2 regions of the Stenotrophomonas sp. 62841_Sma genome follow, and region 1 is predicted to be linked to the other one. Evidence: riboswitches for the same ligand, from Rfam matches in the RefSeq annotation. Region 1 holds a riboswitch; the other holds the start of a gene.

Region 1 (4,849 bases):
GGCCCCCGGATACAGCGTGGTGATCTGGATGATCGGGTAATCGACCTGCGGCAGCGCCGCCACCGGCAGCAGGCGATAGGCCAGCACGCCGGACAGCAGCAGCGCCACCATCAGGAGAGTCGTTGCGACCGGGCGCAGGATGAACGGGCGCGAGAGGTTCATGCGCCGGCCTTGGTCGCGGCCTCCTCGGTGATGATCTCCACCGCCGTGCCGTCTTCCAGCCCGTCGATGCCTTCGATCACCACCTTGTCCCCTGCGGCCAGCCCGGAGCGCACGGCCACGCGTCCATCATCGGCTGGACCGAGCACCACGGTGCGGCGTTGTGCCTTGCTGTCCTTGTCGACGATATGCACGTAGTTGCCCTGGCTGCCGAACTGCACGGCAGCATCGGGAATCAGCAGCGCGGGCTGCTCGCCCAGCTGCAGGCGGACGTTGACGAACTGGTTGGGGAACAGCGCCAGATCGTGGTTGTCGAAGTGCGCACGCAGTTTCAACGTGCCGGTGGTGGTATCGATGCGGTTGTCGACGCTGGACAGCGAGCCGCGGGCCAGCTGCCGGCGTTCTTCGCGGTCCCAGGTTTCCACCGCCAGTGCCGGTTGCGCCTGCACGGCATCGAGCAGCGCAGGCAGCTCGGGTTCGGGCACGGTGAACAGCACGCTGATCGGTGCGGTCTGCGCCAGCGTCACCAGGCCTTCGGCATCGCTGGCGCGCACCAGGTTGCCCACGTCCAACCGGCGCAGCCCGACGCGGCCACTGACCGGCGCGGTGATGCGGGTGTACTGCAGCTGCAGGCGCGCTTCATCAACGGACGCCTGATCGCTGAGGCGGCGGCCCTGCAGCTGGCGCACCTTGCTCTGCTGGTCGCTCAGTTCCTGCCCGGACACGTAGTTCTGCTTCTGCAGTTCGCGGTAGCGCTGCAGCTGGCGCTCGGCGTTTTCCAGCTCGGCCAGATTCTGCTGCTGGGTACCCTGCGCCTGTGCCAGCTTCACTTCATACGGGCGCGGGTCGATCTGCGCCAGCAGATCGCCGGCCTTCACCTGCTGGCCTTCCTGGAAATGCAGCCGCAGCAGTTCGCCATCCACGCGGCTGCGTACCACCACGCTGTGCAGCGGGGTGACCGTACCGACCGCCTTCAGGCGCAGCACCAGCGGCTCGGCGCTGGCGCGTGCCACGCGTACCGGCACCGTCTTGCCCGGCGCATCGTCGCTGCTGCCGGCGCCGTTCCGGGGCCACAGCCACCACGCCAGAACGGCGACGAGGGCGATGGCCAGCACCGCCCACAACAGGCGGGCACGACGGAAGCGGGAATTTTCGGCGACAGACATGGGGCATCCTGCGCCCTGCGCGCGCAGGGACATGCGGGCCCGTCGGCGCGTTCACGGCACCACGGGCAGCGGGGAGGGAGTTGTCTGGCGGGGCCGCGGGCGCGGCGTGGCTGGATGCCGTCGCGGCAGCGACGGGGTGACAATGGTAGCCAATCACCCCGGCCAATGCCGCATGACCATGGTCATGCAACGCATTCGGTAGTGCCGGCCGCTGGCCGGCAACCTGCCGGAATCTGCGGGCGTGTGCCGTGTTGCCGGCCAGCGGCCGACACTACCGACAAACAATCAATGCAATTCGTCGTGATAGACGAACTTCGGCATTTCCCAGCGGTAGTGGATCGCCAGCAGGCGCAGCGCGAAGCCGCCGCCGAGGCAGCACAGGATCGCGGTGGCGTCGGCCACGCCCCAGTGCAGCAGCAACAGGTAGGCCGCGCCGGTCAGCAGCGCGATGATCGCGTACAGCTCCTTCTGGAAGATCAGCGGCACCTCGTTGCAGAGAATGTCGCGCAGCACGCCGCCGAACGCGCCGGTCAGCATGCCGGCGATCAGCACGATCGGCATGGCATGGCCGGCCTCGCGCGCGATCGAACAGCCGATCAGGGTGAAGGCGATCAGGCCCAGGCCATCGAGCACCAGGAAGGTGCGGCGGAAGTGGTGCATCCAGCGCGCCACCCAGGTGGCGATCAGCGCCGCGCACACGGTGAAGCCCAGGTACTCGGGATGCTTCACCCAGCCCAACGGGTAGTGGCCGAGCAGGATGTCGCGCAGCGAACCGCCCCCGAGGGCGGTGACGCAGGCGATCATGACCACCCCGAACAGGTCCATGCGGCGACGCCCGGCGGACAGCGCGCCGGTCATGGCTTCGGCGGAAATGGCGATCAGGTAGATGATGGACAGCAGCATGGGACAGGCTCCGGGCGCGGTGGGGCCGGCCATGCGCGACTACCGCCACTGCCTGCGCAATGACGGGATGACGATGACCGGTGCCGCTCCCGCTGTCCTTTTGCCTGAGAGTTCAGCGGCGTTGGCCGCGTGCCCCTTCGGCGGATCGTCCCGGGCATGCCCGGTGACCTCTCTCCAGCTCGGCGAGTCGAATGCATGGTTGGTGGGATTCCAGCCCACCGGCCTGAGCGATCATGGGAGCCTGCGCCTTCGGCGGGCGCCAGCGCGGCGCCTCTCTCCTGCATTCGGGCGCCAGTATATCCGCTGCAGTGCAGCACGGCATAATCCGGGCATGGCCCCGTCCCTCCGCCCGTGGTTCCTGTACCTGCTCGAATGCCGCGATGGCAGCTACTACGCCGGCATCAGCACCGATGTGGAGGCGCGTTTCGCCGCCCACCAGGCCGGCAAGGGCGCGCGCTACACCCGGGCACGGCCGCCACTGCGCGTGCTGGCCGTGCGCGAGTACCCCGACCGGGCCGCCGCCTCACGCGCCGAGTGGCAGCTCAAGCAGCAGCCCCGCGAACGCAAGCTGGCCTGGCTGCAGGCCCCGGTCCTGTAGATCCACGCCATGCGTGGATGGGCCACTTGGCCCATGCCATGATCGCTCCGCGCCCAGAGCTGGAGACCCGGATGTCCACGATTGCCCTGCTGTTCGCTCTTTCCGCAGCAACGAGCCCCACTGCCGATCCGGCCACCCGCGAGGCCATTGAAGCCACCTGCCATGATTACGTCGACGGCCAGCTGGAAGCCGACCCGCAGCGCGTCGCCCGCTCCCTGCACCCGGACCTGGCCAAGCGCGCGGTCCTCGGCGATACGCCCGACGAACGCCTGGGCCTGCGCCGCATGTCGAAGGAAGAACTGGTGGCGCTGACGAAGCAGGGCGCCCTGAAGACCCCGAAGGATCAATGGGACCGCCGCTGCACGGTGCTGGACGTGACCGGCAACGCGGCCTCGGTACGGCTGGAAACCCCGTGGTTCGTCGACTACTTCCACATGGGCCGCTTCGACCAGCGCTGGGTCATCGTCAATGCACTGTGGTACCCGAAACCGAAGGCGCGGTAGAGCGATGCGTGCCGCCGGCAAAGCATGGATCTGCGTCGTCATGCTGGTCGCCGGCATCGCGCTGCTGCCTGGCCTGCTGTACCTGCTCGGGTTGGCGCTGGTGGAAGGCCGGCCGAACTTGGCCGACCGCACGCCCAGTGGTGTGGCCGCGTGCAGCAGCGAACCGCGGGCGGGATACCAGCCGATGAATCCCTGGAGCTTCACGACGCGGTTCTTCGATCCTGAAGCGTTGAAGAAGGCGACTGATGTCGAGCGCGAAGCGTTCTGGGTTGCACGCCGCCACCTGATGCGGCAGCCAAGGCACGACATGCTGCGCTGGCATCTCAGCAGTACCGCACTGACAATCTGGATCACCCGGCATTGGAGTACCGCGCAGATTGCTGATGCCGCGAGGAAGGAGGATTTCTGCCGCACCTGGTCGAAACGGCGGGTGGCCCGATGAACCGGTAGATCCACGCCATGCGTGGATGGTGTTGACGGGGTCAGAGCCCTTTCCTGCGGAAAGGGATCCGACCGCGCAGCAGCCGGCCAGCGGCCGGCACTACCGTCGGGGTCGCCGGTCTTCCTGATCATCACCGAAGATGATGCGCGCGCTGCGCTGGTAGCTCCAGTACGCAACGGCCCAGTTCAGCAGCACCACGATGCGGTTGCGGAAGCCGATCAGGAAGAACACGTGCGCGGCCAGCCAGAACCACCAGGCCAGCACGCCGGAAAGCTGCAGCCTGCCCAGGTGCACGATGGCGGCCATGCGGCCGATGGTGGCCAGGTTGCCGAAGTCGGCGTACTTGAACGGCCCCGGTGCGGCCTTGCCATGCAAGCGCGCGCGGATCACCTCGGCCACGTACTTGCCCATCTGCTTGGCGGCGGGCGCGACGCCGGGCACCGGCTTGCCATTGGCCTGGTTCAGTGCGGCCAGGTCACCGGCCACGAACAGCTCGGGGTGGTCGGGCAGGGTCAGGTCCGGCTGCACCTGCACGCGGCCGGCGCGATCCAGCGGCACCTCCAGGGTGCGCGCCAGCGGTGAAGCGGCCACGCCGGCGGCCCACACCACGGTGCGGGCCGGCACGAACTGATCGCCGAGCTTGAAGCCCTGGCTGTCGATGTCGCTCACCGGGGTACCGGTCAGCACCTCTACACCCAGTTTTTCCAGTTGCCGCCGTGCCTTCAGCGAAAGCACTTCCGGGAACGAAGACAACACGCGCGGGCCGGCTTCGACCAGCCGCACCTTGGCGCTGGCCGGATCGATATGGCGGAACTCGTTGCGCAGCGTATGCCGCGCGATTTCTGCCAGGGTGCCGGCCAGCTCAACACCGGTAGGTCCACCGCCGACCACGGCGAAGCTCAGCCACGCCGCCTTCTTCGCCGGGTCCGGTTCGGCCTCGGCGCGCTCGAACGCCAGCAGCAGCTTGCGGCGCAGTGCGATGGCATCGTCCAGCGTCTTCAGCCCGGGCGCATCATCGGCCCATTGGTCGTTGCCGAAGTAGGCGTGGGTGGCGCCGGTAGCCAGCAGCAGGCTGTCG
Region 2 (4,849 bases), 730 kb from region 1:
CGCGGCGACAACGGCACGCGCGCTTCAACCGGATGGGTCTCCGGCAGGTAGCGTGCAGTGGCCGCCAGCAGGACCAGCCCGAACACCACCAGGAACCAGAAGATCAGCGGCCAGCCGGCACCACTGAGCAGGATCCAGCCACCGATGATCGGTGCGATGGCCGGGGCGATGCCGAACAGCATCGACACCTGGCTCATCAGGCGCTGCGCGTCATGGCCGTGGTACAGGTCGCGGATCACCGCTCGGCCGACGATCATGCCGACACCCGCCGACAGGCCCTGCAGCGCGCGGAACGCCAGCAGCGTGGTCAGGTCGGTGGACAGCGCGCAGCCGACCGAGGCGCCGACGAACACCACCAGGCCACCGAGGATCACCCACTTGCGGCCCCAGGCATCGGACAGCGGGCCGTGCGCCAGGCTCATCAGGCCGTAGAACAGCAGGTACACGCTGATGGTCTGCTGCACCGCCACTTCGTCCACCGCCAGGCGCTGGGCCAGCTGCGGGAACGCCGGGAAGATGGTGTCGATCGAGAACGGACCGAACATGGCCAGACCGGCGAGCAGCAGGGCCATGCGGCGGGTGGAGGGAGCAACAGCGGCGGTCATGGGGAAGGCGTCCGGCAGGGCCATGCGCGGCACGCACGGCGGGCGCCGGTCCCCTTCTGCAGGGACGGCGCCAGATGAATTCGGGTATCCGCCCATCATAGGTGGGGATTGCGCCCGATGCCATGCAGCGGTGCACAAAACGCACGGCCGGGCCATCGGCCATTCAGGCGCGGCGGCCATGCCTGGAGGCGGCCATGCCTGGAGGCGGCCGGCGGGCCCGCAACGGGCTATAATCAGCGGGCAACACGGTGGGAGAAGCGGAACACCGCTGCCGAAGGCGCAACGCCCGTAATCGCTCAGGCCCGATACCACCCGTAACAGAACTCTGGAGAGACCGGTTCGATCCGGCGCCGAAGGGGCACGAAGCTGCGGTCCGCCGCGCTTTTAAACTCTCAGGCAAAAGGACAGAGGGGCGCCCCGCAGACCGCCGACCGGCGGCTTGTGCCCGTGCGTGTGCCCTTTCCTGACGGATCCTTCGCCATGTCCCAGAACACCCCTTCCCTGCGTGAGCTCGAGCACCACAATGCGTTCGTCGAGCGCCACATCGGCCCCAACGACGCCGAGATCGCGCAGATGCTCGATGTCGTCGGCCACGCGTCGCTGGATGGCATGACCGATGCCATCGTACCGGCCAAGATCAAGTCGCCGGTGCCGCTGGCACTGCCGGAATCGATGACCGAAGTGCAGGCACTGGCGAAGATCCGTGCGATCGCCGACAAGAACACCGTGCTGCGCAGCTTCATCGGCCAGGGCTACTACGGTACCCACACGCCGAACGTGATCCTGCGCAACATCCTGGAAAACCCGGCCTGGTACACCGCCTACACCCCGTACCAGGCGGAAATCTCGCAGGGCCGCATGGAAGCGCTGATCAACTTCCAGACCCTGTGCGCCGACCTCACCGGCATGGAAATCGCCAACGCCTCGCTGCTGGACGAAGCCACCGCCGCTGCTGAAGCGATGACCCTGGCCAAGCGTTCGGCCAAGTCGAAGTCGGACACCTTCTTCGTGCACGACGCCGTGCACCCGCAGACCCTGGAGCTGCTGCGCACCCGCGCCGAGCCCATGGGCATCGTGCTGCGCGTCGGCACTCCGGCCGAAGCGCTGGAAGCGGAAGCCTTCGGCCTGCTGCTGCAGTATCCGGATACCTTCGGCCAGGTCGGCGACTACAAGGCGCTGGTCGATGCCGTGCACGCGCGCGGCGGCCTGGTGGCCGTGGCCACCGACCTGCTGGCCCTGACCCTGCTGACCGCTCCGGGCGAATGGGGCGCGGACATCGTGGTCGGCAACAGCCAGCGTTTCGGCGTGCCGTTCGGCTTCGGTGGCCCGCACGCCGCCTTCATGGCCTGCCGTGATGCCTACAAGCGCTCGATGCCGGGCCGCCTGATCGGCGTCTCGATCGACGCGCAGGGCAACCCGGCCTACCGCCTGACCCTGCAGACCCGCGAGCAGCACATCCGCCGCGAGAAGGCCACGTCCAACATCTGCACCGCACAGGTGCTGCTGGCAGTGATGGCCTCGATGTACGCCGTTTACCACGGCCCGGACGGCCTGACCCGCATCGCCCGCCGCACCCATCGCCTGGCCTCGATCCTGGCCGCCGCGCTGCGCAACGCCGGCGTGCAGGTCGGTGGTGACTTCTTCGACACCCTGCATGTCACCGGCGTGCATGCCGATGAGATCCACGCCAAGGCACGCGCCGCCGGTTACAACCTGCGCGCGATCGACAGCGACTCGGTCGGCATCAGCCTGGACGAGACCACTACCCGCGCCGACATCGTCGCCGTGGCTGCCGTGTTCGGTGCCTCGCTGGACGTCGACGCACTGGATGCCAGCACTGCCGATGCGCTGCCGGCCGGCCTGCTGCGCCAGTCCGCGTTCCTGACCCACCCGGTGTTCAACACCCACCATAGCGAGCACGAGCTGCTGCGCTACCTGCGTTCGCTGGCCGACAAGGACCTGGCAATGGACCGCACGATGATCCCGCTGGGCTCGTGCACCATGAAGCTCAACGCCACCGCCGAGATGATTCCGGTGACCTGGCCGGAGTTCTCGCAGATCCACCCGCTGGTGCCGGCCGACCAGGCGCTGGGCTACAAGGAACTGATCGACACGCTGGAAGCGATGCTGGTGGAATGCACCGGCTACGACGCGGTCAGCCTGCAGCCGAACTCCGGCGCGCAGGGCGAGTACGCCGGCCTGCTGGCGATCCGCGCCTACCACCGCTCGCGCGGTGAGGAACATCGCGATATCTGCCTGATTCCGGACTCGGCGCACGGCACCAACCCGGCCTCGGCACAGATGTGCGGCATGAAGGTGGTGGTGACCAAGACCGATGCCAACGGCAACGTCGACGTCGAGGACATCCGCCTCAACGCCGAGAAGTACAGCGACCGCCTGGCCGCGATCATGATGACCTACCCGTCCACGCACGGCGTGTTCGAGGAAGAGGTGGTGGAGATCTGCGAGATCATCCACAAGCACGGCGGCCAGGTGTACACCGACGGTGCCAACATGAACGCCCTGGTCGGCGTGGCCAAGCCGGGCAAGTGGGGTTCGGATGTTTCGCACCTGAACCTGCACAAGACCTTCTGCATCCCGCACGGTGGTGGCGGCCCGGGCGTCGGCCCGTGCGCGGTCAAGGAGCACCTGGCCCCGTTCCTGCCGGGCAAGCTGGGTGACAACGGCCCGGTCGGCATGGTCAGCGCGGCCAGCTTCGGCAGCGCCTCGATCCTGCCGATCAGCTGGATGTACATCGCGATGATGGGCCGCGACGGCCTGCGCAAGGCCACCCAGGTCGCGCAGCTCAACGCCAACTACATCGCCAAGCGCCTGGCCCCGCACTTCAAGACCCTGTACACCGGCCGCAACGGCCTGGTGGCACACGAGTGCATCCTGGACGTGCGCCCGCTGGAGAAGACCAGCGGCATCGGCGCCGAGGACGTGGCCAAGCGCCTGATCGACTTCGGCTTCCACGCCCCGACCCTGAGCTTCCCGGTGGCCGGCACGCTGATGGTGGAGCCGACCGAGAGCGAATCGCTGCATGAGCTGGATCGCTTCATCGACGCGATGATCCAGATCCGCGAAGAGATCACCGCAATCGAAGACGGCCGCCTGGACCGCGAGGACAACCCGCTGAAGAACGCGCCGCATACCGCGACCGCGGTGACCGCCAGCGAGTGGACCCACGCCTACCCGCGTGAACTGGCTGCGTTCCCGCTGCCGAGCCTGAAGCTGCAGAAGTACTGGCCGCCGGTGGCACGCGTGGACAACGTGTACGGCGACAAGAACGTGATGTGCGCCTGCATCCCGGTCGATGCCTACAAGGATGATGAAGTCGAGGCGTGATTCCTCGCTGCATCGGTAAAGAAAACGGCCCGCGCAAGCGGGCCGTTTTCATAAGCGCGTATGGACCAAGGTCCACACCCACAAACATCCGATCACGGATCCGGCATCTGCCCCAGGCTCAACTGCCACGACACGCCGAAGCGGTCCTGCACCCAGCCGTAGCGGTTGCTGAAGTCATAGTCGCCTACCGGCATCAACCAATGGCCGCCCTCACCCAGCACGCGTGCGGCACGCTCGAACTGCTCGGCGCCGGAGCACTCCACGAACAGCGAGATCGACGGTGAGAAGGTGAAATCGTGCACGTCCAGGCTGTCGAAGCACAGGTAGTGGGTTCCACCGAGCAGGAAGATGGCCTGGCGGACCTGCCCGCGCACGCCGGCACCGGCGCCGTCCGGATGGCGCTGCATTGCCAGCAGGCGGAAATCGGCGAAGGCCTCGGCATACAGAGCCAGGGCCGCTTCGGCCTGGCCGGTGAACATCAGGAAGGGGCGGCTGCGCAGCATGCGGTACTCCTGGTCGACGGGCCGCGAACGGCCCACACGATCAGGATGGCACGGCGGATGTGCAGCCCCCGTGGTAGTGCCGGCCGCTGGCCGGCAGCTTCAGTCACGCCTCGCGCATGCGCCGGGCGATGGCGCTGCTGGCGGCGATCGTGGCAGTCAGTGCCACCATCGACAGGAACTGCAGGCGGGTGTGCGACTCGCTCAGCAGCAGGCCGAAGATCAGTGCCAGGATCGCCAGCGCACAGACGGTCAGCCACGGGAAGCCGGCCATGCGGAACGGCAGGCGGGTACCCAGGCGATCCGCGCGGCGGCGCAGCACCAGCTGCGACACCAGCGACAGCGTCCACACCAGCAGGCAGGTGGAACCGACGATGTTCAGCAGCACCGGCAGCA

Evidence for each region. A riboswitch is a leader RNA that binds a small molecule or an ion and turns the genes downstream of it on or off. The one in region 1 is predicted to bind glycine.
Region 2: another riboswitch for glycine. It lies ahead of gcvP (aminomethyl-transferring glycine dehydrogenase); the one in region 1 lies ahead of ACZK5G_RS20015 (trimeric intracellular cation channel family protein).

Annotation. Positions count from the first base shown of each region.
Region 1 covers NZ_CM151224.1:4,288,243-4,293,091, reverse strand. Annotated here, with positions in the region: gene ACZK5G_RS20025 (multidrug efflux RND transporter permease subunit) at 1-162, opposite strand, end outside; gene ACZK5G_RS20020 (MdtA/MuxA family multidrug efflux RND transporter periplasmic adaptor subunit) at 159-1,325, opposite strand; gene ACZK5G_RS20015 (trimeric intracellular cation channel family protein) at 1,611-2,228, opposite strand; glycine riboswitch at 2,313-2,416, opposite strand; glycine riboswitch at 2,430-2,519, opposite strand; gene ACZK5G_RS20010 (GIY-YIG nuclease family protein) at 2,560-2,826, shown strand; gene ACZK5G_RS20005 (nuclear transport factor 2 family protein) at 2,898-3,329, shown strand; gene ACZK5G_RS20000 (hypothetical protein) at 3,334-3,771, shown strand; gene ACZK5G_RS19995 (NAD(P)/FAD-dependent oxidoreductase) at 3,871-4,849, opposite strand, start outside.
Region 2 covers NZ_CM151224.1:3,557,820-3,562,668, forward strand. Annotated here, with positions in the region: gene ACZK5G_RS16800 (multidrug effflux MFS transporter) at 1-605, opposite strand, end outside; glycine riboswitch at 921-1,023, shown strand; gene gcvP (aminomethyl-transferring glycine dehydrogenase) at 1,086-3,953, shown strand; gene ACZK5G_RS16810 (VOC family protein) at 4,046-4,456, opposite strand; gene ACZK5G_RS16815 (amino acid permease) at 4,560-4,849, opposite strand, start outside.